DNA from 3 places in the Parabacteroides sp. APC149_11_2_Y6 genome. Region 2 is predicted to be linked to each of the others. Evidence: riboswitches for the same ligand, from Rfam matches in the RefSeq annotation. Region 2 holds a riboswitch; each other region holds the start of a gene.

Region 1 (8,295 bases), 2.4 Mb from region 2:
GGTCACGCTGCTGTCCAAGCGTCGACCACATATCTTCCAATGGAGGCAAGATGGCTATATCCGCCTGCTGTACGCTATTCTGCATAAGAGCGGAAAGACGGGCTTTATAGTCGAGCCAGTTACGCAAATAAGGCCACCAAGTATTATTTTCACTGAAATAAGTTCCATATTTAATCCATCCGGGGAACGGCGCCTCTTTGGGACTGTAGTTGAAACCATGCAATATGGACTGGTTCACACCTGATATATTGCTCATATCCCCGGCAACCTTTATTTCTTCCAGGGTTGTTTGGAAAATATATACGACGTTTGTCATTTCTTCACAGCTTACCACCCCGTTGCCGGCCAATAAAGAACCGGACGCAACAAATTTGTTGACCATACTGTGCGCACGTCCGGAATAGGAATTCCGGTCATCCAATTCTTTTCCCATATTATCGCGCATCCATGTTTCACATTCCGGGATGTCGATAAACATAGCCGATTCCAATGGATGCAATGCCCTGCCGTAGGCTTGTACTCTGGATTGCAGGCCATTGGAATGGCACCATTCATTCAAGGTATCTATAAAATTCTTTTTAAAAAGCTCAATCTGGAACCGTTCGAAATCATTCCGAACCCGGTTAACCACATTTTCCGTCACCTGCGCAGAAAACTTGCTCCCGTATTTTTCAGGAAGCGGATCGCCCATGTGACCGATTTTACGTATTACATAAGGCAAATAGGGTATTAACGAATAACCGTACCGGCGTTCGAACTCATCCAACAAGGCATCACTCCAGTTTGCGCCTTCAAGTTCAAAACTATCTACAAATGCAGCCCGGATTTTGCCTTTCATCCCGGGCGAATTAAAATGTATCTTTTCCGAGAGCCTGTTCAGGTAGAACTTCACCGCCTCTTTATCGAAATGGTTAAGAACCGGTCCTCTTGCCCCTGGAGCCCCTTCGATAACGTCCATGTAACCTGCAAACTTAATGAAGCAATACAACACATATTCACCGGCAGGGACATTCAATGATATCTGTTCGTTTGAAACCAGTTTATCAAAATAGACACCCTCGGTAAACTGTTCCACATGTTTAGGCAGTAACCTGAGATACACCAGTTCTTTCCGTGGATGTGGATTTGACGACATAATCGGTGGATTCGACCGCTTCAGAATTTCATCGCGGGCAATGGAGAATACTTTCCCGTTGCTTCCACCGTCGATATCGATAGTTTCAACAGTCAGCATCTGCAACTGTTTATCCGGTGGAAGAAATTCGCCGCCAAAGGGCCAGCCGGAACCGCCAATCATATCGCAGACCAGTCCCCGTTCCTTACAGGCTTCTGCTGCAAAGCGAATGCTGTTCGCCCACTCATCACTCAGATAAGGGCGTTCGGCATATCCCAAAGTATCCACATCTCCCGGGTAACGGATCGAATTTATCTCGACACCGCCTATGCCTATTTGCTTCATCAAATCCAGTTCACGCAGTATTTCTTTCTCATCTACCCGCGTGCCATTCCACCACCATCTGACATAGGGACGGTACTTACTTTCAGGTTCAGCAAAAATTTTATAGAGATCCCCCCTGGTGTGTTTAAAATCTGACTTTGCCGGAAGTTTCTGGGAATACACAGGTGCAAACAATGCTGTGAAAAGAACAGAAACCGCCATCTTCTTTAATAAACCCATAACAAAACAATATTATATAAGTAGTTTTACAATCCAAATAGCAAAATTCCACATTTTACTTTTCAATAAAGCATAAAAGTTTGTTTTTTATACATGATTTTCTGACAGTATCATTTTATCCGTTGATTTGCCTATATTTGCAGATGTCTCTACAAATGTCTGGTACCATCATATGAAAAATAAGAACCTATTCAAATATCTTGTCAGCAGTGAAAGAGATTTACTTTGGGGATTGATTGTCGATAATGTAGGACAAGCTGAAATTCCTAAAGATTACACAACTTACCCTCCCAAGGTAGGACATCCCGAAGACTATTATTTCACCCCTCAAAACGGGCGGATACTTGACAATTACCAGCTCATTTACATATCACGGGGAAAAGGTACTTGCTTTATCTCCCAAAATGAAAACATTCCAATCGCAGCCGGCGATATGCTGATAATACCGCCTTACACCTGGCATAGTTACTTTCCGGATAAACAAACCGGATGGCAGGAGTATTGGATCGGCATGCACGGACCGAATATAGATGCAAGATTTAATAACGGATTTTTTAGCACAAAGCAGTTTATCTATAATATCGGACTACGGGAAGACATTATCCAGTTATACAACCAGGCAATGGAATTGGCGATTTCCGAACATACCACCTCCCAGCAAGCAGTAGCCGGAATCGGAAACCTTATTTTGGGGATGACTCTCTATTATAATTCCAACCAATTTTTCACTAATGATATTATCCTGAAACGAATCGGCCAGGCACGTATTATTATGAGGGAAAACTATCTGACCGGAATATCACCGAAAGAAGTGGCACAGCAAGTGAATATGGGATATTCCTGGTTCAGGAAACTTTTTAAAGAATACACGAATGTCTCCCCTACCCACTTTATCTTGGAACTACGACTACAGAAAGCTAAAAACCTACTGTTAAATTCCTCTCTCAGCGTCAAGGAGATTTCTTACAAAATAGGATATGAAGATGCGACTTATTTTACGGCTCTCTTCAAGAAGCATACAGGTTTTACTCCTTTAGGATACAGGGAACGATTCTCTTCCGCAGAAATACAGGGAAGAAAAGAAGATAAAAAAGAAAGGGGCTGAGAAAATGCTCCCGGCCCCTTCGCATATAGATTTTAAATAAATTCCTCGTTTCAAAACAGGATAGCCGCTGTGATTGACCAACCACGGTTCTTTCCATTCAGGTTTAGCTTGGAAGCACTATAATCGTCGGTCAAGCCTAAAGCATAGTTAAATCCGACCTGTACATGTTTAACAACTTCCACACCGGCGCCAAAGTTCAAACCTGCACCAAAAGTATGCGCTTTCAACTGGTCGCCAACAGCAGAGCCCAAATCCCAGAACTTCTCGCCGCCGACACGGAAACTTACATACGGACCGGCAGAAAAATATCCTTTGATGATAGGCAAACCGAATTTCCATTTCACGTTTACAGGCACATCAATATAATCATTCTTTACATTTTCATTATTTGAATTCTTCAATCCGACACCTTTCTGGGAATACAGGATAGCACCATCGAAACCCAGTCCGGCTATCGGAACCATGATTTCAGCCATCGGACCGATATTGAAACCTGTTACATTTCCACGGTCTACAACACTTGCATTAAAGTGAACCGATGAAATATTCACGCCACCCTTGATACCAAATCTTATCTGGGATTTTGCCGGTATGGCTACTAATGCCATTGCGGCAAGTAGTATAAGACAATAAATTTTCTTCATTTTCATTTTCTTAATTAATGTGATACAAATAAACGCACTTTTCAGATAAAAAACAAATATTGGTATACAAGTGTTCAATCGATACAAAAGGAAAGCATGAACCTCTTTACGGAGCTCATCCCGTAAGTCGATTCATGCTTCTTTTCCTAATTATTATGGCAAAATAATTAAAAACGAATCATTTGGCTTATGGGAAAACTGGAATAAAAAGAATAACTGAAGCTGTTGTGAAGACATCATTTGTTCTCTTCCGGCCTTTCCTCGAAGCCGTCGAAAAATATGCCTTGCAGGTCTTCTGACTTACTTCCGGAATGGACGCCTTCCCAACTTTTCAGTTGACAGTTGACAGTTGATAATTGACAGTCATATCTGTCTTTTCTCATTTGTCCATTGTCAACTCCTACGTCAGTGGCTTTAAGTGTTGCCCAATCCGTTAATGAAGTTCACAGCAGCGGGACTGTCCGGGATTTCCACCCGATTCCCTTTTAATCCTTTTCCGCAGAAAGCGAATCAGGAACAATGCATGCACAAATATAGAAATTTATTTCCGGTATATTTAATCTGCCTGTTCTTTTTTACTCTTTTTTCCAAATTCAGGGTCAATTTTCAGAAAAGAGGTAACCAACAGAGTGACAATACAGCAAGCCATTACCCACCAGAAAAAATTTACATAGCCCAAGTGTTCCTGCAACCAACCGGAAATCATGCCGGGAAGCATCAATCCCATAGCCATGAAAGCCGTACAAATGGCATAATGTGCCGTTTTATATTCCCCATCAGAGTAATAAATCAGGAAAAGCATATAAGCGGCAAAGCCAAAGCCATATCCAAACTGTTCGATAAACACACAAACGTTGACTATCAGCAGGTTTTCCGGCAAAGCCATACTCAAATAAATAAATACGGCGTCCGGCAACGTAATTGCCAAAGCCATCGGCCAGAGCCATTTTTTCAATCCTCCTGTAGCTGCTGCAATACCTCCTAAAATCCCCCCCAGCACCAGACCGATAGTTCCCACGGTGCCATAAGCAAATCCAATCTCTACAGTTGTCAATCCCAGACCACCGGATTCACGTGGGTCTACCAGAAAAGGAATGACTAATTTAGCCAACTGAGCTTCCGGAAAACGGTACAACAACATAAACAGAATACCAGCCAATGCTTGTTTCTTTTTAAAAAAAGAGATAAATGTTCCAATAAAATCGTTGAAAATAGAAGAGGCTTTTACCGAGCGGTTCGGCTTGTCTGTATCCGGCACAGGTAAAATAAAAAAATGATATACAAATAAAGCCAGAAAGATAGCAGTCAGTATAAAAAAGGCAACAGACCAGGTGAATGATAAATCATTTGTCCTGTTCAGTAAGAAACCGACAAAAATAACAAGCAACCCCTGCCCTGCGATAGTTGCTATGCGGTAGAAGGTGCTGCGTATCCCTACAAAGAATGCCTGTTCGTGCGAATCCAACGCCAGCATATAAAAACCATCCGCCGCTATATCATGCGTTGCCGAACTGAATGCCAGCAACCAGAATGCCGCCAAGGTAGCCTGAAAGAAAAACGGAGTAGGGATGGAAAATGCCACTGCCGCCAAACCTGCACCTATCACTAACTGCATGGTAACAATCCACCAACGCTTCGTTTTCAGCAAATCGATAAACGGGCTCCACAAAGGTTTAATCACCCAGGGCAGATTAAGCCAACTGGTATACAGGGCGATATCGGTATTAGACAATCCCATCTGTTTATACATCAGCACGGCTATTATCATTACTGCCACATAAGGTATTCCTTGGGCAAAATACAAGGATGGCACCCAGTACCAAGGGGAAATGGTTTTATTCAATGTGGGTTTATATTTCATAACGCTTTTATTTTACGGACTATTTCATCTTTTTGTTCTTTTGTAATCGCAACTTCTTTCAATATACATTCAAGGTCTTTAGCGGTTATCTTCTGAAAATCCTTTTCCAATGGGGCAACAAAAAAACCGGCCATCTCTACGGTTGCCGGGCTAATCAGGATATTATCCGGTTCTGCGGCATAGAAGCAAGACGGACGCAACTCCTTACGAGGGAAAATAAACGAATACCATACATCTTCTTCCATCCAGGTTACGACATTCATCATCGGTTCATAATCCCCTTCTTTTATTTCCAGTTGGGCATACAACATTTCAAATGCTTTAACCGCCTCATCCCAACGGCTGGAAGCCAGCATAAACACAGGACACAGATAATTATCCAATGCATAAAGCATGGTTGCCTCCCCTCTCCAAACAATTTCCTTGAGAGCTTTCGTCCAATTCCATTCAATCGGCAAAGAACCTGCTCCCACTGCCTGAAAATGCATATGGTCCGGAGCAGAAGCCCCACATTTAGGACCATTATAAAAAATCACATAATCAGGGAAATCGGCTGCCAAAGAAAGCATCTCTTCATAATAAGGCAAAATCTGCTGTTTGTCGTGCCAAAGAGCCGGCACTGTGAGATGTTTCTCAAATATAGGATACGGATTGACCAGTATTCTGAAAGAATCACGGTAAGGGATACTCTGCTGCTCTTCCGGGCGGTTACAAAAGAAACAAGGACGCTTTTGTAAAGAAGCCGCATCTATTTTAGCAGCAGAAGAACGTATTCGTTCCGGATTAAATTGTAAGATAATGTGGAAATCATTCACTTCAAACATGCGGGTTTGCGTCTGTCCCAATGCGACATAATTATCACTGGCTAATTTCCAGTCGGATAACTGGTACCGGCGTAAGTCTTCAACCTGCTGTTGTAATTCATTCATACGTTTTATTGATTTAAGAGCATCCGTGCCTGAAGTTCCCAGGTACGAATACGATCCTTATAAGTATTATAGTTATTCATTTTCACAATATCGAGTGCGGCATCGGAATTATCTTCCCAGCGACGACAGAGATAAAGCACATCATACACACGTCCAATCTGCCAGTTCCGGGAAATACGCAGACCTAACGCATAATCCTCACCATAACTGGTATTCGGCAGGTTGATACGACGCAATACCGGAGTATAAAAAGCTCGCGGTGCCCCCAGCCCGTTGATACGCAATGCATTATTACGCCCGTTATCCGGTGTCCATTCTTTATGGTCGATAATACCCGGTGGAATTTCATTCATCCGGAAATCCGTCATCCGGTAAGTACCTACCACCATTGCACAATTCTGTTCATAAAAGGCATCCACAATCTTTTGCAAAGTATCGGGACCGCTGTATACATCGTCGCTGTCCAACTGCACGGCAAATTTTCCACAAGCCGGATGATGCACGCCGGTATTCCAGCAACCGCCTATCCCCAAATCTTCCCGGTCCGGTATGATATGAATCACCCGTTCATCCGAAGTATATTTCTCTATGGCTTCGGATGTCCCGTCCGTTGAATGATTATCTATGATGATCAGATTAAATTTAAAATCTGCCTGTTGGGTAAGCACCGAACGGATTGCATCTTCTATGGTTCGTATACGGTTGCGTACCGGGATAATAACGGATGCCTCGTATTCAAATTTGCCGGCATCGAAAGTGATGGGCTCGAAGACCGGAGGCAGATAGCCTCCTACACGTTTGAGGTATGCGGTACATACCGTTTCCATTTCTATCTGTACCGCCCGGTTTTTCGGGTCAACGTAATCGAACAGCTTCTCTCCGCTCTTACGCGTATCATCCGCCACTTCCGAATAAAGGTACTCATTTATGTGTACCAGTTCAGACAGTTCGGAGACACGTAAACGCAGGTCATACAACCCGGCAAAATGATAATCCGTATCCATTGCAGCTACCGCTTGTTTCAAAACGGCAGAATTGAATAATAGTATGGAACCGAAATTAAAGTCGTCACGCAGGCTACCTTTTTGATAATCAATCACCGGAGATGGTTTATATTGACCTTCGTTTACCTGATAATGGTCGGCATACAGCATTCCGGCTTTTGTATCGCCAGCTATGGCAATCATCCGCTCCAAAGCAAATTGTCCGGGTTCCAGTGTTGTATACTTTGTATATAATAATGTATAGGCTGTATCCGCATGGGCAGCAATCGTCCTGAAAGAAGTAGAGGCATTTATATTTTCAATGTTCAGCAGCTCACATTCATCCGGCACTTCCGAACCGGGAATCCGGGATAACAAATAGATCTTGTTTATACAAGGCTCGCTTTTCAACAGCTTGATAGTGGCATCCGCCTGTGCCTGGGAGATATAAGGAATAAAACAATTTATCTTCTTCATAATGCATTACTGTAATGTTACAAAGGTAACGACAAAGAAGATAAGAGATAAATTTATTTCACTATTTGTGAGCAGCTATTTGAGGTATGCGTACAAAAAGTCCTTCTGGGAGTAGATATATCGGTCCGCCAGACAAGGAAAGATATAAATTACTAAATATCAGGAAAATACATAAAAACAAATGACTAAAAAAACGTTCGTTTATTTTAGTCATTATCTCATCGTTTCTGTTTGCAAAGATAATCCCCTTTTTTAAAACAACCAAACAATAACATCAAGATTATCAAATAATTTGACTTTTGAATAATCCACCTCACTCGATAATTAATTTTTAATAATACGACTAAGATAAACGAACGTTTTTTTAGTCTTTATAAGAATACAACAAAGATTGAAAAAATGCAATATTATCATTATACTCCATCAAAAACATCCATTACACAAAATACACGATAGGGTAAAACAGATAAAATATTTTCAAATTCAATAAAATGGGATGATTTCATATTATAACAATAACAAACATATTACAAATTTAAGCTTATTTAAAATGAAAAGACAATTATTTACTTGGTGCTTATGCACATTGGTTGCATTGGCCGGATGCATACAAGCCAG
Region 2 (8,295 bases):
TGCATACATTGACCGATGGGTATCAGCCGGAGTGATTGATTCTGCAACTTTTCAATCCTGCTTTTAGTTATTTCTATACAGTGTAATTAAAAGTAAATACTATGGGTAAGAATATAGCAGACCAACTGGTCGAGACGCTTGAGAAAGCAGGGATAAAACGCATCTATGCCGTTACGGGCGACAGTCTGAATGAAGTAAACGAAGCCGTTCGTAAAAACGGTAAAATCCAATGGGTGCATGTACGCCATGAAGAAACCGGAGCCTATGCCGCTGCGGCAGAAGCACAACTAACCGGCTTACCTGCATGTTGTGCAGGCAGTAGCGGTCCCGGGCATGTACACCTGATTAACGGGCTATATGATGCCCAACGTTCCGGTGCTCCCGTATTAGCTATCGCATCCACATTGCCGACACATGAGTTCGGTACCGAATATTTCCAGGAAACCAATACAATCAAGCTGTTTGATGATTGCAGCCATTATAACCAGATAGCAACTACCCCGGAACAGTTCCCGCGTATGTTGCAGGCTGCCATCCAGTCTGCCGTATCATCACGTGGAGTCGGAGTAATCGGCCTGCCCGGCGACTTGACTTCCCAAAAGGCAGTGGAAGGAGCCTCTTCCGAACTTCCTTTCCCTACCAAACAACGGGTAGCACCTTCCCGGAAAGAAATAGAAGAACTTGCCGATTTATTGAATAAGACGGAAAAAATAACCTTGTTCTGTGGTATCGGTGCAAAAGACGCACATAATGAGTTAGTGGAATTATCTAAATTATTGAATGCTCCGGTGGCTTATTCTTTCAAAAGTAAGATGGAAATCCAGTATGATAATCCGAACGAAGTAGGTATGACCGGTCTGCTGGGGATGCCGTCCGGTTATTACAGTATGCATGAAGCGGAAGTTTTGTTGTTGCTGGGTACGGACTTCCCATATGAGGCTTTTATGCCACAACACAATACCATTGTGCAGGTTGATATAAATCCGAATCGTCTGGGACGTCGTGCACGTGTAAAGATGGGGCTTTGCGGCGATGTAAAAGATACGCTGGCCGAACTGCTTCCGCTTATACGGAAGAAAGAACAGAATCTTTTCCTGAAAGACCAACTGGCGCATTACGAAAAGGTAAAAGAGAATTTGAGAACCTCGGCCGAAGTAAAAGGCAAGGAAAACAAGATTTCTCCCGAATATGTGATTTCCGTTATAGACCGGCTGGCCAAGCGGGATGCGATATTTACGGTAGACACGGGTATGACCTGTGTATGGGGAGCCCGTTATTTGCAGGCGACAGGACAGCGCAAGATGCTCGGTTCTTTCAATCATGGCTCTATGGCAAATGCTATGCCCCAGGCAATCGGTGCGGCATTGGCCTATCCGGACCGTCAGGTGGTGGCTCTCTGTGGAGACGGTGGCTTGTCGATGATGCTGGGCGATTTGGCTACGATTGTACAGTATAAGCTGCCTGTAAAACTGATTGTCTTCAACAACCGTTCCTTAGGAATGGTAAAACTGGAAATGGAAGTAGCCGGACTTCCTGACTGGCAGACGGATATGTATAACCCGGACTTCTCCCGCATTGCCCTTTCAATGGGGATGGAGGGATATAATGTTTGCAACCCGGATGATTTGTATCCTACCCTCGAAAAGATTTTTGCGTCAAGCGGTCCGGCTCTTGTTAATATCATGACAGACCCGAATGCTCTTGCTATGCCTCCAAAAATCGAATTTACGCAAATGTTCGGCTTTGCCCAGACCATGTATAAGCTGTTGATGGAAGGCCGGACCAAAGAAATTATGGATACGATCGATACGAACTTAAAACACTGGAAAGAAGTATTCTGATATCAAAAAGCGTTGGAAACTGCATTTTTTATTTACTTTTGTCTGACTAATTTAATACTAATAATCAATCAAAAGTAAGAAAAGATGAAGACACTGAGGTTTTGCTTGCTGGCCATGTTCACGATTGCCGCTTTCTCTTTGCAGGCGGCAGTTGTGGATACACTGCAAGTTTACAGTAATTCGATGAAGAAAAATGTACAGGTGGTGGTTATCTCGCCGGAAAAATCCCAAACCCCTAAACCCGTTGTTTACCTGTTGCATGGTTTTGGAGGTGATGCGAAATCGTGGATTACCATGAAGCCAGAATTGAAAGAAATTGCCGACCGCGATAATATCATAATGGTTTGCCCGGATGGTCAGAAAAGCTGGTACTGGGATAGCCCGGAAGACCCTTCCGTACGGTATGAGACTTTTGTATCCAACGAGCTTATCAAGTATATAGATGCTAAATATCCGACAATAAAGGACCGTAAAGGACGTGCCATAACCGGTTTAAGCATGGGTGGCCATGGAGCAATGTGGCTTTCATTCCGTCATAAGGATGTGTTTGGAGCAGCCGGCAGTACAAGCGGTGGCGTAGATATCCGTCCTTTCCCAAACAACTGGGAAATGAGCAAACAGTTGGGAGAGGAAAGTAACAATCAGGAAGTATGGGACGACCATACGGTTATCAACCAGATAGACCGCCTTAAGAATGGCGATCTGGCTTTGATTATCGACTGTGGATACAGTGATTTCTTCTTTGAAGTAAATAATGATTTTCATAAGAAACTTCTGAAGTACAATATCGACCATGACTTCCTGGTTCGTCCCGGAGCCCATAATGGTGAGTATTGGAGAAACTCTATCGATTACCAGCTTCTTTTCTTCAAGAAGTTTTTCAACCGTAAATAAGAATAGGAGTAGCCTCCTTTTGCGTGTTACTGGCGCCACCACTGTAGAAGAGGTGGCGCCAGTGGTGTGGAATGGGTGGCGCCTGAGTTAGGGAAGAGGCTTCCCTAATGGCTGGGAAGAGCTATCCCAAGTGGTGGGGAAACGGTTTCCCCGGTGGTAGGGAAGCCATGTCCCCAGTAGCTTAGCTCAATCCTTCTATCTGCCCGTTTACAATATCGATTCGTTTTGCCTGCGGATCTTTGGGCAGTCCCGGCATACGCATGATTTCTCCCATGATGACGACTAACATCTCAGCCCCGTTATTAATGATAATATCGCTCACCTTCAATTCAAAACCTTCCAGTACGTTGTATTCTTTCGGGTCTGAAGAAAAAGAGTATTGGGTTTTAGCAATACATACGGGATAATGGCCGATGCCCAGGCTCTCTATCTGTTTAAGTTTTTTCTCTGCTAAATCCGTATAGATAATACTGGATGCGCCATATATTTTTTTCGATACCTTCATAATTTTGGTTTGTACCGGATCGTCATCTTTATAAATGTATTTTAAAGGGGCGGAAGGGGAGTTTTCTATAATATCCACCACTTGTTTTGCCAAATCCATGCCGCCTTTGCCACCTTCGGCAAAAACATTATTCAAGGAGAAGCCAACGCCTATTTCTTTGCAATGTGTTTCAACAAGGGCGATTTCTTCATCCGTATCAAAAGCAAAACGGTTGAAGGTAACGATGATATGTTGCCCGAAACGCTTCAGGTTCTCCACATGCTTGTCCAGGTTGGCAAAACCATGCCGTATTCCTTCCAAGTTCGGTTCTTTGATTTCTTTCTCGGGAACGCCACCGTGCATTTTCAAACTTTGGGAGGTCACGACAAGGACGGTTAATTTAGGGATAAGCCCTGCTTTCCTGCACTTGATGTCGAAAAACTTTTCCGCTCCGAGGTCTGCACCGAAACCGGCTTCCGTAATTGCATAATCCCCGTAGGTAAGAGCCATCTTGGTGGCTAAAACAGAATTACAGCCATGGGCTATGTTTGCAAACGGCCCTCCATGTACAAAAGCCGGTGTGTTTTCCGTTGTCTGTACCAGGTTGGGCAACAGAGCGTCTTTTAGTAAAACCGTGATGGCTCCGGCTATACCCAAATCATTTACGGTAAACGGCTTATTATCGTAGGTATATCCCAAAAGGATGTCGCCTACACGTCTTTTCAGGTCTTCAATGTCAGTTGCCAGGCAAAGGATAGCCATAATCTCGGAAGCCGGAGTAATGTCGAAGCCTGTTTCGGTGGTGACGCCATTTGCCGGGCCTCCTAATCCGGATACGATATTACGCAGGCTACGGTCGTTTACGTCCAATACCCGTTTCCATTTGATTTCTTTCAGCCCCTCACAAGTGTGCCGGGTCTGATATATATAATTGGCAAGCAGTGCCGTAATCATATTATGTGCCGAGGTTACCGCATGGAAATCGCCGGTAAAGTGCAAGTTGATATTCTCCATCGGCAATACCTGCGAATAACCACCTCCGGCTGCTCCTCCCTTCATACCGAAACAAGGTCCCAGGGAAGGTTCACGAAGTGCAACAATCGCCTTTTTCCCGATACGGTTCAGCCCGAGAGCCAGTCCGATGGATACCGTTGTCTTTCCTATGCCGGCTTTGGTAGGAGTGATGGCGGTAACCAGAATAAGGTTATGTTGTTTTATTTTCTTTTCGTCTATCAGATGAACCGGAATCTTAGCCATGTATTTGCCATAACTCTGTACCTCTTCTCCCGGTATGCCCATTTCTTTTGCTACTTCAGTAATTTCCCGAAGGGATGTTTCTCTTGCAATTTCTATGTCCGATTTCATGTTTTATATGTTTTGAGGAATGAATATAAACTATGTGATTTTTATATAATAACAGAATGTCAAAGTTGAATGTTTTTATACAGGATATGTCTTTTAACAGTTGCAGGTGTATTGGTGGATGGATTAGTAAGTGTCTTTTGGATGGATGTTAGTGATGTTTATATGACTTTTTGTACGGTTTTTGCAAACTGTAGTTGACAAAATATGCGCATTTGACGGTTTGTTGTATTAAAGAGTTTTAAAATTAACCATATAATGTACTCTGTTTGATAATTTGATTAATTTTGTATCGTGATGATGATAAAAAGAAAGTAAACAGTTGGATAAAAGTAATAAAAAGAAACTTATGAGAGCCAAGGACTCTCAATTGTACTTATTAAAAGATATGGATTATGGCAACAGTAAGATTTAGTTTGACAGGAATTGCAGCGAAAGTTTTCGAAACAGAAACATGGTTAAGAATCGCATCGGAATGCTTCGGCTCCCGTAAAGTATCCAAATCTATCTCGGATGAAAAGGAAACAAAGTGGGAGGTCTCATTGACGAAACAGCAGGAAGAAGCTCATTCGCTATGTCATCATGCAATTCACAAACTAATTCCTATGGCAGGCGCTTATCAGCAGAATATGCTGGATACCGTATCGCAGGCAAGTACCGTCTATATGCCGGAGGAGGCAGAAGCAATCTATTGGGAAGGCTGCAAAATGATGGAAGAGATGAACGGACATATTTCAGGAATCCTTTATAATGCCCGTAAGATGCGTGAAGCCAGCCGTGCAACCAATAAAATGGAAGATATGCATATGAAGGCTGTTATGTATCATAACTCGGTAATGCCTTATCTGGATACCCTTCGTTTCCATATCGACCGTTTAAAAGAGATTATGTGTATCGCATAAGATAAGTCAACGTTTTGTTTTTAGGTAACTTTTGAGTTGAATCCCTGCTATTGAAAGAGGTGCCCTTGTCCTCGGATAGCAGGGATTTATTGTATAATCATCAACGAGAAATAGGGAAATGTCTTTCCGGAAATCACCTTTGGGTCGGATGTGTAATACTCCTTATCTGTCCCTACATTCTCAAAATAGTGGTAGGCTTTGTCCGGAAACAGCCGGATACATGCATGCACTGCTTCTGTACATTGGGATAATTTCATGATGACGATTACATACCCGGCTTGGATTTTCTCCGATAGCTCGTCTACTGTCGGTGTTCCGGGTATCACAACAATCTGTTCTTCCTGTTTTACAATATGCAGTCCGGCAAGTGCTCCGGCTGCAATGAATGCGGGAATACCGGCTATCCGTCGGACTTCTATACGGGCAGCAACCAGTTTGTCATAAATATATTGGATGGAAGAATAAAAACCGGCATCACCTTCTGCTACAATAACAATCCGTTTGCCTGCGTTATATTGTCCGGATGCTTCTTCAAATAATGTATCATAAGCTTTCCATGCGGATGTCCGGTCTTTGCTCATCGGTAACATAAATGGAGAGATGGCAGACACATCGATTCCTAAAGCCTGTACAATATCCGCTGCACGGGATAAAGTCTGTCCGTTTTTGCTTTTGGTAGCCGGACAATAGATAATATCAGCCTGTTGAAGCGCCTTCAACCCTTTTACTGTAATAAGTTCAGGTTCCCCCGGACCAAGCGATACAAAGTTTATCGGATCATTCATATTTTCTTTTTGGGATACAAAACTGCCTAAAATCACCAGACAATCCAAATAATCAGCCCTTGAATTCCAATCTTCTTTATTTTCTTATTACATTTGCCGGCAGAATCGGTTCCACTCTCCCGTTCGGGAGGCGGATTAAAAGGGAACCGGGTGTAAATCCCGGACAGTCCACGCTGCTGTGAAGCTTTATAAACATGCTGATAACACCTTTTGCCACTGGTTATGATATACCGGGAAGGCTTTCAGCATGGAAGCAAGTCAGAAGACCTGCCATTTGTATTTAAAACTACGTCCTCGTGGGGTTGGACGATTGTATCGAAAAACAAAAACAGATATGAATAAGTATTTAGTGGCTGGTGCCCTTGCCCTGATATTATTAGGGGGAGGATGCGGTTCGAAAGGAAATCACGCAGACAAAGGGAATATTCCGGTGGAGGAAGCTGTTGCTACCCCTATGCATATTGTTCCCCAGTATGCCAAAGGATTCAATCTCCAGTATAAAAAAGATTTTATATTGGTGGATATACAAGACCCGCAGCATGAAGAAAGCAATATCTTCCGTTATGCATTAGTGAAACGGGGTACAAAGCCAACCGGTATCCCATCCGAATACATGCAGATTGAATATCCTATCCGGAGCGTTATTTGCATGACATCCCTGCAACTGTCCAACTTTATCAAACTGGATGCCCTCGATAAAGTGGTAGGCGTGACCAGTACCCGTCACCTGTTTAATAAAGAAATGACTAAGCGTCTGAAAGAAGGGCAGACCGCTAAAATCGGTATAGAAGGTAATTTCGATAACGAAATCATTATGAGCATGAATCCGGACCTTATTCTGGTTTCACCATTTAAACGTGGCGGATATGAAACCCTGAAAGATGTGGGAATCCCTTTGATTCCTCATTTGGGCTATAAGGAAATGACTCCGCTCGGACAAGCCGAATGGCTTAAGTTCATAGGGTTGTTGCTGGGAGAAGAACAGAAAGCCTGCGATAAATTTACTGTAATCGAAAAACGATATAATGAATTGAAAGCATTAACGGCTGAGGGCCACGTAAAGAAACGCCCGGTTGTCCTGAGCGGTGAAATGCGGGGAGGTAACTGGTATGCAGTGGGAGGGGAAAGTTTCCTTGCCCAATTGTTTAAGGATGCCGGGGCCGATTATTTTCTGAAAGACGATGAACGTTCGGGCGGTGTTACGCTGGATTTTGAAACGGTCTATAACCAAGGAGATGACGCTTCTTATTGGCGTATTGTGAATAGCTACCCCGGTATTTTCAGTTATGACGCATTGAAAGAACAAGACCCCCGGTATGCCGATTTCCGTGCATTCAAAGAAAAAGGGATTATCTATTGCAATATGAAAGATACCCCTTTCTACGAGAATATGCCGACAGAGCCGGAAGTAGTCCTTGCCGACCTGCTCCATATATTCCATCCGGATTTATTGCCGGAGCATACACCGGTCTATTATGCATTATTAAAATGAGCGGGCAGATGAGACAATCCACTTCATTTTCGATGCTTCTGATCGTAGCAGCCATTTTGGTTTTGCTGTTCCTGAATCTGATATTAGGTTCCGTTTCCATCCCTTTGAAGTCCGTGTGGAATATCCTTTGCGGGAATGGAGGTGAATCGGTTACCTGGCAAAATATAATCTGGAAGTCCCGTTTGCCCCAGGCGCTTACCGCATTGGTAGCCGGAGCCGGATTATCCGTCAGCGGGCTTCAGATGCAAACCGTGTTCCGTAATCCGCTTGCCGGACCTTCCGTATTAGGTATCAGTTCGGGGGCGAGTATGGGAGTGGCATTTGTCGTTTTGTTGAGTGGTAGCATAGGGGGCGTTGCGTTGAGCCGTCTCGGGTTTATGGGGGAAATAGCCCTGTCTGTTGCGGCTGTCATAGGTTCCCTGTCGGTAATGGCGCTGATTGTATATGTCTCCCAGAAAGTAAAGGGAAATGTTACTTTGCTGATTATCGGTGTGATGATCGGTTATGTGGCAAATGCCGTAATCGGTGTCCTTAA
Region 3 (8,295 bases), 2.4 Mb from region 2:
AAAAGAACAAAACGCTGTTCGGGAATAAGTTTGCACAGTTCGTAAAGTTGACCAGTGAAATCCGTTATAATTACTATCTGGGAAACAGGCAGCATCTGGTAGGACGTTTAATGGCAGGGGCAGCCTACAGTTATGGAAACTCGGATATAACTCCCTACGGCGAACAATTCTATATAGGAGGAGCCAACAGTATCCGTGCCTTTACAGTCCGCACCCTTGGTCCCGGAAGTTATCATCCTAACGATACACAATACGGCTACCTGGACCAAACCGGAGACCTGAAATTCGAAGCGAACCTGGAATACCGTTTCCCCATTTTAGGAGACCTGCACGGGGCTGTATTTTTGGATAGTGGCAATATCTGGCTAATCCGTGAAGATGAAAACCGTCCGGGCGGACAATTTGAACTGAAAGACTTTTTCAAAGACCTGGCACTGGGAACAGGAGTCGGTATACGATATGACCTGACCTTTATTGTTCTCCGCCTGGATTTGGGTATCGGTATTCATGTTCCCTATGAAACCGGCAAAAAAGGATATTACAACATTCCCAAATTTAAGGATGGACTGGGACTTCACTTTGCCATTGGATATCCGTTCTAAAACAATTACAGCTAATTCTAACAGCTTGTCATATAATAAACTATCCTTTTAAAAGGTTGTTTTTCAAAAAATATAGTGACGATACGGACCCAAAATGTGACAATTTATCCACTATCTCATCTTTGCAAATGATACTTTTGTTTCGAAATAACAACTATTTAAAAACAAAGATGAAAAAGTTCTACTTTTTATTATTATTGCTATTTGCCGTTGGATTTACAAATTGTAGCAAAGAGGATGCTCCCGATGTACCTCCCATAGATCCGAATGAAGCCAGACCACATGCAAAAACGAATCGTACTGTTTTAGCATATCTGGTAGGAGATATGAGTTTATGGTATGCGCTGGAAGAGACTGTAAACCAAATGGAAAAAGGCTGGGATGATGATATAGATGGAACCCTATTAGTATATCTTGATAATTCCAACCATTTAACCCAATTCGGTCAGCCGGTATTATTGGAAATCACGCACGATACGACAGACATGATCGTCAGCAAAGTAGTCAAAACCTACGAAGATCAAGATGCCGGAAATCCGAATGTAATGCAGACTGTCTTGAGTGACGTCGTCACTCTCTATCCGGCAGAGTCACAAGGATTGATAATCGGAGCACACGGCAATGGTTGGTTACCCGGAATAAAAAATGACAGCGAAACCAAAGGTATAGCAGGTCCGGACCGTTATGGAAGTACACTGGAAATTGCAGACCTGGCAAAAATACTTCCTGTAAAATATGATTTTATTATTTTCCATGCCTGTAATATGTCCAATGCCGAAAGCGTTTACCAGCTACGGAATAAATGCGACTACATAATGGCTTCGGCTCTCCCTCTTCCCGGATACGGATATCCCTATGAAACAATTATCCCGTATCTATATACTAAACCACATGCAGACTTGTACAAAGCTGCCAAGCTAAGCGCTACAGACTATAGTACTAATAAGAATAAAAATACTTTCGATGGATTTACCGTTGCCATAACAAAAACATCCGAATTGGAAAATCTGGCAACCGCAACCTCCAAGCTACTGGAAAGTATAAATATGAGTTATGACGAAATGCGTCATACTCTTAATGAAAATAAAAATCTCGTTGATTACTACGAGTCTATTTTACTGGATATAAGTGGGTTATATTTCCTATCAGAAAATGAAGATTTAAAAAACACATTTAAAAACGCAATAGACAAAGCAATCATACAATTTTACTTTGTTCCGGGAGATATTTCAGAGCAAGAAGAACTTATAAGAATAGCGGATTATGGAAGCGGCCTGTCTTTTTATTTGCCGATACTCCGGAATACTCCGGGTTTAAATCAGATAAATACCGCATTCAAAAACAATTATGACTGGTCCAAAGCAACTGGTTTTGATAAAGACAGGAAATAAAACAATTGAATAGATACTCTACTTGATGAATCCTTAACAAATACACCTGTGGGGTATCCGGTTTTTCCGGATACCCTTTTTTTATGTTCAAAAGAATTATATCTTTGCACGCAGATTATGGTGTAACAGTACCGTTTCCACGGTCTGTTAGTAAAAGGGAAGCCGTTGAAAGTACGGCGCTGTACCCGTAGCTGTAAGTTCTGAAACCCCGGCAAAACTCGTTGCCACTGACAAATAGCCAACAAATGGAAAGTTCAGTATAACTGTCACTTGTCCACTGCCAGCTATTAAGTTGGGAAGGTAGCCGAAATAAGGGAGAACAAGCCAGAAAACCTGCCATAATCCTTTATACAATCTCTCGGGTGAAGAGGTTGATAAATCGATAATTATGCAGAATACGTACATCAAGAAGATTTTAAGCCTGCTATTATTCTGGCTTAATGGCATTATGTTTTTACATGCCCAAGTCGACACGACTAAGACCTATCAACTGAAGGATGTCGAGGTTGTCGGTAAATCGCGTCCGTCTGTAATGCGCGAAACCACTCCCCTGCAAATAATGAACCGCAACAGTATTGAAAGACTTGGCGTGCAGGATTTATCGGAAGCTGTAAAACGTTTTTCCGGTGTTACAGTGCAGGACTATGGCGGTATCGGAGGTTTAAAGACTGTCTCCGTTCGTAGCCTTGGAGCCAAACATACGGCTGTCAGCTATGACGGCGTAACCATCACCGATGCCCAAAGCGGGCAAGTGGACATCAGCCGATTTTCTCTGGATAATGTAGAAATGGTATCCCTATCCATCGGGCAATCCGACGATATCTTCCAGACAGCAAGAATGTATGCATCGGCAGGGGCGCTGAGTATAAAGACAAGTAGGCCCAGATTTCAGGATAAATCATACAACCTTTTTGCAAAAATTAAAGGAGGCTCTTTCGGGCTGTTTAATCCGGCAATCCGTTATGACCAGAAAATAGGAAATAAATGGGCTACGACTTTATATGCAGACTGGCTCAGTGCCAAAGGTGATTACCCTTTTACGCTGATTAACGGAAAAGAAATAACAAAAGAAATCCGTAAGAATAGTGATACTTATGCGTTACGCCTCGAAGCAAATGTATTTGGTGATTTTGGAAAAGGAGGGAATTTAAAAGGGAAGGTATACTATTATAACTCTGAACGTGGACTCCCAGGTTCTGTCATTCTTTACAACGACAATGCCAAAGAAAGGCTATGGGACAAAAACTTTTTCACTCAATTTCATTATGACAATCAGTTTACTGATTTCCTCAAATTCCAGGCCAGTATTAAATATAACTACTCATTCAGTAAATACAGGGATATCAATGATAAGTATTCAGGAGGAATGCAGGAAGACCTGAACACACAAAACGAATACTATGGTTCCGCAGGCATTTTATATACGCCTTTGCAATATCTGTCTTTTACATTGAATACGGATATTGCACGTAATACGCTTGAGAATAATTTTATAGACTCGCCTCTCCCCAAACGCCTGACGTCACTTACGGCAGTTGCAGCACAATATAAGAGCCCCATTCTTACAGCTACGGCGAGTTTATTAGGTACTTACATCACCGATCAGGTAAAACATGGAGACCGTCCGGAAGACCGTAAACGACTTTCTCCGGCAGTAAGCCTATCCTGGCGCCCCTTTGCAGGACAGGCATTCCGTATCCGCGCCTCTTACAAAGATATTTTCCGGGTACCGACATTTACGGATTTATATTACCTGCGAATGGGAAATACCAATCTGAAACCGGAACGTGCAACTCAATATAATATCGGAATGACATGGAGTGGTGAAATCGGTTCATTCATACGTTCATTCAGCTTGTCTGCCGATGGGTATTATAATAAAATACACGACAAAATAGTTGCTATCCCCAATATGTATATCTGGAAAATGATGAATATGGGCGAAGTTGATATCAAAGGGCTGGATGTCAATCTGAGTTCAGAGATTCCTATAACTTCTAAAATCTCATTAATCCTGTCATCGGCATACAGCTTCCAACATGCCATCGATCTTACGGACCCCCAAGAAAAAAATTATAAGGACCAAATACCTTATACACCACGTCATTCGGGTTCCGTATCCGCATCTGTAGAAAACCCATGGGTAAATATTTCTTATACATTGGTAGCTGCAGGAGACAGATATGCATTACCTCAAAATATCGAAAGCAATTTAATTAAATCTTATATAGAACACAGCATTTCTGCGAATCGAAGTTTTACTCTAAAGAAATGCACGCTTCGTCTACAGGGTGAAATACTAAACCTTACAAACAAAACATACGATATTATTCAATATTATCCGATGCCCGGCCGCTCCTGGCGCCTCAGTTTGAGTGTAACATATTAATAGTAAAAACAGAAATAAAATGAAAAAAAGAACATTCCTTTTTATGTCCGCACTTTGTGCACTGACATTATTCTCTTTCACTGGATGTGAGAAAAACAATGATATTCCAGATGACGATGATTCCGTAGAAAAACTAAATGGTTTCATTTTCCTAAACAGTGGAAATAACGGAAATAATAATTCCGGATTATCCTACTACAACATGTCTACAGCCAAAATAGATGTTGATGCATTCAAAACAATCAATAACAGAGGTTTAGGTGATACTGCCAACGACATAATCAAATACGGCTCAAAATTATATATAGCTGTATATGGCTCAAATACGATTGAAGTTCTGGATGAAACAGGCGAGTCTATTAAACAAATAAAATCAAGTGGGGACGCAGCTCTGCAACCTCGCTATATGACCTCTTATGAAGGGAAAATATATGTATCCTTATTCGATGGCTATGTGGCACGTCTGGATACTGCAACATTAGAGATTGAAAATAAAGTAAAAGTAGGACGTAATCCTGAACAATTAGTTGTTGCTAATAATAAATTATATGTGGCAAATTCCGGAGGTATGGACTATAATACTCCTGTAGGATACGACAAAACTGTTTCCGTCATCGATTTATCTTCTTTTACAGAAATAAAAAAGATTGAAGTTGTTACTAATCCAGCCAATGTTGTAACAGATAATCAGGGAGATGTATATGTGGTTTCTTTAGGTAATTACGGAGATATACCTAATACATTCCAGCGTATCGATACACAAAAAGATGAAGTATCCGTAATTACTGAGACTAAGGCAACAGAACTGGCATCTACAGGTGATAAATTATATATTCTGCATTCACAATACGATGCAAACTGGAACCAGACAATTTCATATATCTGCTACGACGCAACCAACGAAAAAGTTATCAGCAATAATTTTATTACAGATGGAACAACCATTGCTAAACCGTATAAAATCGGTGTTGAACCTTCTACCGGATATATCTATATCACTGAGTCCGATTATAAAACCAATGGGGATATTTATTTCTTTAATGCCAGTGGAAAGAAACAATATCAATATTCTGTCGGTCTGAATCCGGTTAAAGCTTTGTTTGTAAAATAAATATGAAAAGGATTCTTTCTTTTCTCTTTTTACTCTGTTTCGTATGTAGTTGTCATACGAAACAGAGTTCTTCTCATGGTGAAGCATTTTCATCCGACACCATCCGCTATGCCCAAGGCTTCTCCACCCAACACTTCGAAAATTATACTTCAGTAGAGATACATGACCCTTGGGACAGTACCCGGCTTTTACAACGCTATTTGCTGGTTGACCGTAAGAAGCCTGTTCCGACGAACCTCCCCAAAGGCACAGTTGTACAAATACCTATACAAAACATAGTCGTATATACCTCTGTTCATGCGGCCATTATCGACCAGCTTGGAGAAACCGACAAGATTATAGGTGTTTGTGAACCGCGCTATATGGACACCCCTGCCATTCAGGAAGGGCTGAAGAACGGACGGATTGCCGATATGGGAGAGGCTACAGCACCGAATGTGGAAAAGATGATAGACCAAGGCGTTGAGTTGGTTATCGTCTCTCCTTTCCAAAACAGCAGCTACGGTCCGGTCGAGAAATTGGGTATACCCATTATTGAAGGAGCCGATTACATGGAGTCCCAACCGTTAGGACGCACCGAATGGATACGTTTTTACGGCATGCTGTTCGGTAAAGAGAAGAGGGCGGATTCAATATTCCGCGCTACGGAACAAAGTTATCTGGAACTGAAAAATCTGGTAAAAAAAGACATTCCCAGGCCTACCGTTATCTCCGAAAAGAAATTCGGTTCTTCCTGGTATACCCCCAGTGGCTCCAGTTATATAGCAAACCTGTACCGCGATGCAGGTGCAGATTATCTCTTTAATGATTTACCAGGAGCAGGAAGCACCCCGCTGGCATTTGAAACAGTTCTGGACAAAGCCATACATGCCGACATCTGGCTTGTCAAATACAATCAGGCAAAAGAGATGACATACAATGAACTTCGTACGGAGTACACGCCTTATGAGAACTTCGACGCATTCAAAAAACGTCACATTTATACCTGCAATACAGGAGCCGTTCCCTATTACGAAGAATTTCCTTTACATCCCGATTATTTGCTAAAGGACTTGATCTGGGTATTCCACCCCGAGCTGGTACCCGGTTATACACCCCGTTATTACCGGAAAATGCAAGAGTAAATATACAAAAATCCCCCCAAGCTCAATGAATGAGCCGGAGGGGTTTTTAGTTTGGCATTTTAAATATAGGGAGTTATGATTAAGCTAATCCTTTCAACATACCGTAGAAATACATCGGTTTCAACATATAAACCTTCAACATCCATGCAGCCCACTGCTCTTTTGATGTATCCAGCATTGTGAATGGGAATGTATTTTCCGGTTCTTTTTTGTAATTGAACTCACACAAAAGTACATGTCCATAATCCGTCACTATCGGGCAAGCTGCATAACCGTCATACTTTTCAGCAGGTTCTTTGCCTTCCATGAGTGAAATCAGGTTCTTTGCAGCAATAGGCACTTGCTTACGGATAGCCGCAGAAGTTTTACTGGTCGGTATGCCAGCCACATCACCCAACGACACAATATTCGGATATTTCTGATGAACCAAAGTTTCTTTATCTACCATTACCCAGGCATCCGCTGCTAATTTGCCTTCCGTCCATCCCAGTCCGGCTTCACGGACAAAATCAGGAGCCGACATCGGAGGTGTGAAATGCAGAAAATCGTAATCTTCCACAAACGGAGTATAAACCTTCTGGTCACCGACCGTTTCTATCTTCTCAAAATGAACCTGTTTAGCGGCAGTATCCACCCCTTTCACCCGGACATTCAGATTAATAGGTATATTTCGTTCCTTATATATTTCCAGCAAACGAGGAGTAAAATATGGTATATCATACAATTCTTTTGCTGCTGTATAATAATTCAGTTCCACCTTATCCCGGGTTCCCTGTTTACGGTTATAGTGCTCTGATAACAAACATATTTTTTTAGGAGCCCCACCACATTTGTGCTTGGTATATGTATCCGTGTAAATGCCACGTCCACCTGTTTTCGAAAATTCCTGCAATGCTTTCCAAGTTTTCTGCGCTCCATCAAAATCATAAATAGAATGAGCATTTCCTTCACCCAACGTATCATGTGTGATACCTTCTACTTTTTCCCAATTGATTTGTATACCCGGAGTCAGAACCAAAAAGTCATAGGCTATCTTACCGTTATTATTTGTTGTTACCTGATTCCAGACCGGGTCAACAGATGCAACCGAGTCTTTCACCCACTTAATACCATCAGGCATACATTCTTCTTGTTTTTTCCATACATCGCCCGGTTCATAAACGCCTGAGGCAATCAGGGTAAAACCCGGTTGATAAAACTGACGGTCACTGGGATCAATTAATGTAATATCAGGTTCATTCAACCATTTTTGTAAACGGGCAGCCATACTGATACCGGCAGCCCCCCCGCCTATAATGACTATCTTCCCTTTTGCATTACTTGAAAAAGCTTTAGCTTCCTGAGTACCTGCAGCAGTCAACAATCCTGCAGCTGCCATTATCTTAAAAAAATGCCGGCGGTCGATACCCTTCTTTTCTAACGCCTTCAATTGATTTTCCAGTTCGTGTTCCATCATGTATGAAAATTAGATTTACGTGCCACAAAGAAAACGGAATAACAAAAACTTTCTATAAAAAAGGCTACTACACAACTTGCGCAAGTAATCTGTGTAGTAATAAAGAATACAACAATCCTTTCTCACTTATCAGAAAAAACAATTTAACCACCTATTTTTCAATAGATTATAAAAACATCATTTTTGAGAAAATAAATTTAAAAATTCATCAGAAAATCAATA

Evidence for each region. A riboswitch is a leader RNA that binds a small molecule or an ion and turns the genes downstream of it on or off. The one in region 2 is predicted to bind cobalamin.
Region 1: another riboswitch for cobalamin. It lies ahead of ACGE0T_RS01955 (porin family protein); the one in region 2 lies ahead of ACGE0T_RS11845 (ABC transporter substrate-binding protein).
Region 3: another riboswitch for cobalamin. It lies ahead of ACGE0T_RS00310 (TonB-dependent receptor plug domain-containing protein); the one in region 2 lies ahead of ACGE0T_RS11845 (ABC transporter substrate-binding protein).

What each region holds. Positions count from the first base shown of each region.
Region 1 is NZ_CP173709.1:460,928-469,222, reverse strand. It holds gene ACGE0T_RS01965 (glycosyl hydrolase) at 1-1,678, opposite strand, end outside; gene ACGE0T_RS01960 (AraC family transcriptional regulator) at 1,851-2,783, shown strand; gene ACGE0T_RS01955 (porin family protein) at 2,834-3,427, opposite strand; cobalamin riboswitch at 3,696-3,964, opposite strand; gene ACGE0T_RS01950 (MFS transporter) at 3,984-5,288, opposite strand; gene ACGE0T_RS01945 (DUF4922 domain-containing protein) at 5,285-6,217, opposite strand; gene ACGE0T_RS01940 (glycosyltransferase family 2 protein) at 6,223-7,680, opposite strand; gene ACGE0T_RS01935 (hypothetical protein) at 8,228-8,295, shown strand, end outside.
Region 2 is NZ_CP173709.1:2,836,616-2,844,910, reverse strand. It holds gene ACGE0T_RS11875 (cytochrome-c peroxidase) at 1-35, shown strand, start outside; gene ACGE0T_RS11870 (thiamine pyrophosphate-dependent enzyme) at 102-1,841, shown strand; gene ACGE0T_RS11865 (alpha/beta hydrolase) at 1,926-2,735, shown strand; gene ACGE0T_RS11860 (formate--tetrahydrofolate ligase) at 2,917-4,584, opposite strand; gene ACGE0T_RS11855 (glutamine synthetase) at 4,977-5,483, shown strand; gene ACGE0T_RS11850 (precorrin-2 C(20)-methyltransferase) at 5,570-6,268, opposite strand; cobalamin riboswitch at 6,358-6,557, shown strand; gene ACGE0T_RS11845 (ABC transporter substrate-binding protein) at 6,603-7,760, shown strand; gene ACGE0T_RS11840 (iron chelate uptake ABC transporter family permease subunit) at 7,769-8,295, shown strand, end outside.
Region 3 is NZ_CP173709.1:82,151-90,445, reverse strand. It holds gene tamL (translocation and assembly module lipoprotein TamL) at 1-602, shown strand, start outside; gene ACGE0T_RS00315 (clostripain-related cysteine peptidase) at 773-1,993, shown strand; cobalamin riboswitch at 2,095-2,348, shown strand; gene ACGE0T_RS00310 (TonB-dependent receptor plug domain-containing protein) at 2,382-4,382, shown strand; gene ACGE0T_RS00305 (YncE family protein) at 4,402-5,493, shown strand; gene ACGE0T_RS00300 (ABC transporter substrate-binding protein) at 5,496-6,617, shown strand; gene ACGE0T_RS00295 (NAD(P)/FAD-dependent oxidoreductase) at 6,697-8,073, opposite strand; gene ACGE0T_RS00290 (transcriptional regulator) at 8,271-8,295, opposite strand, start outside.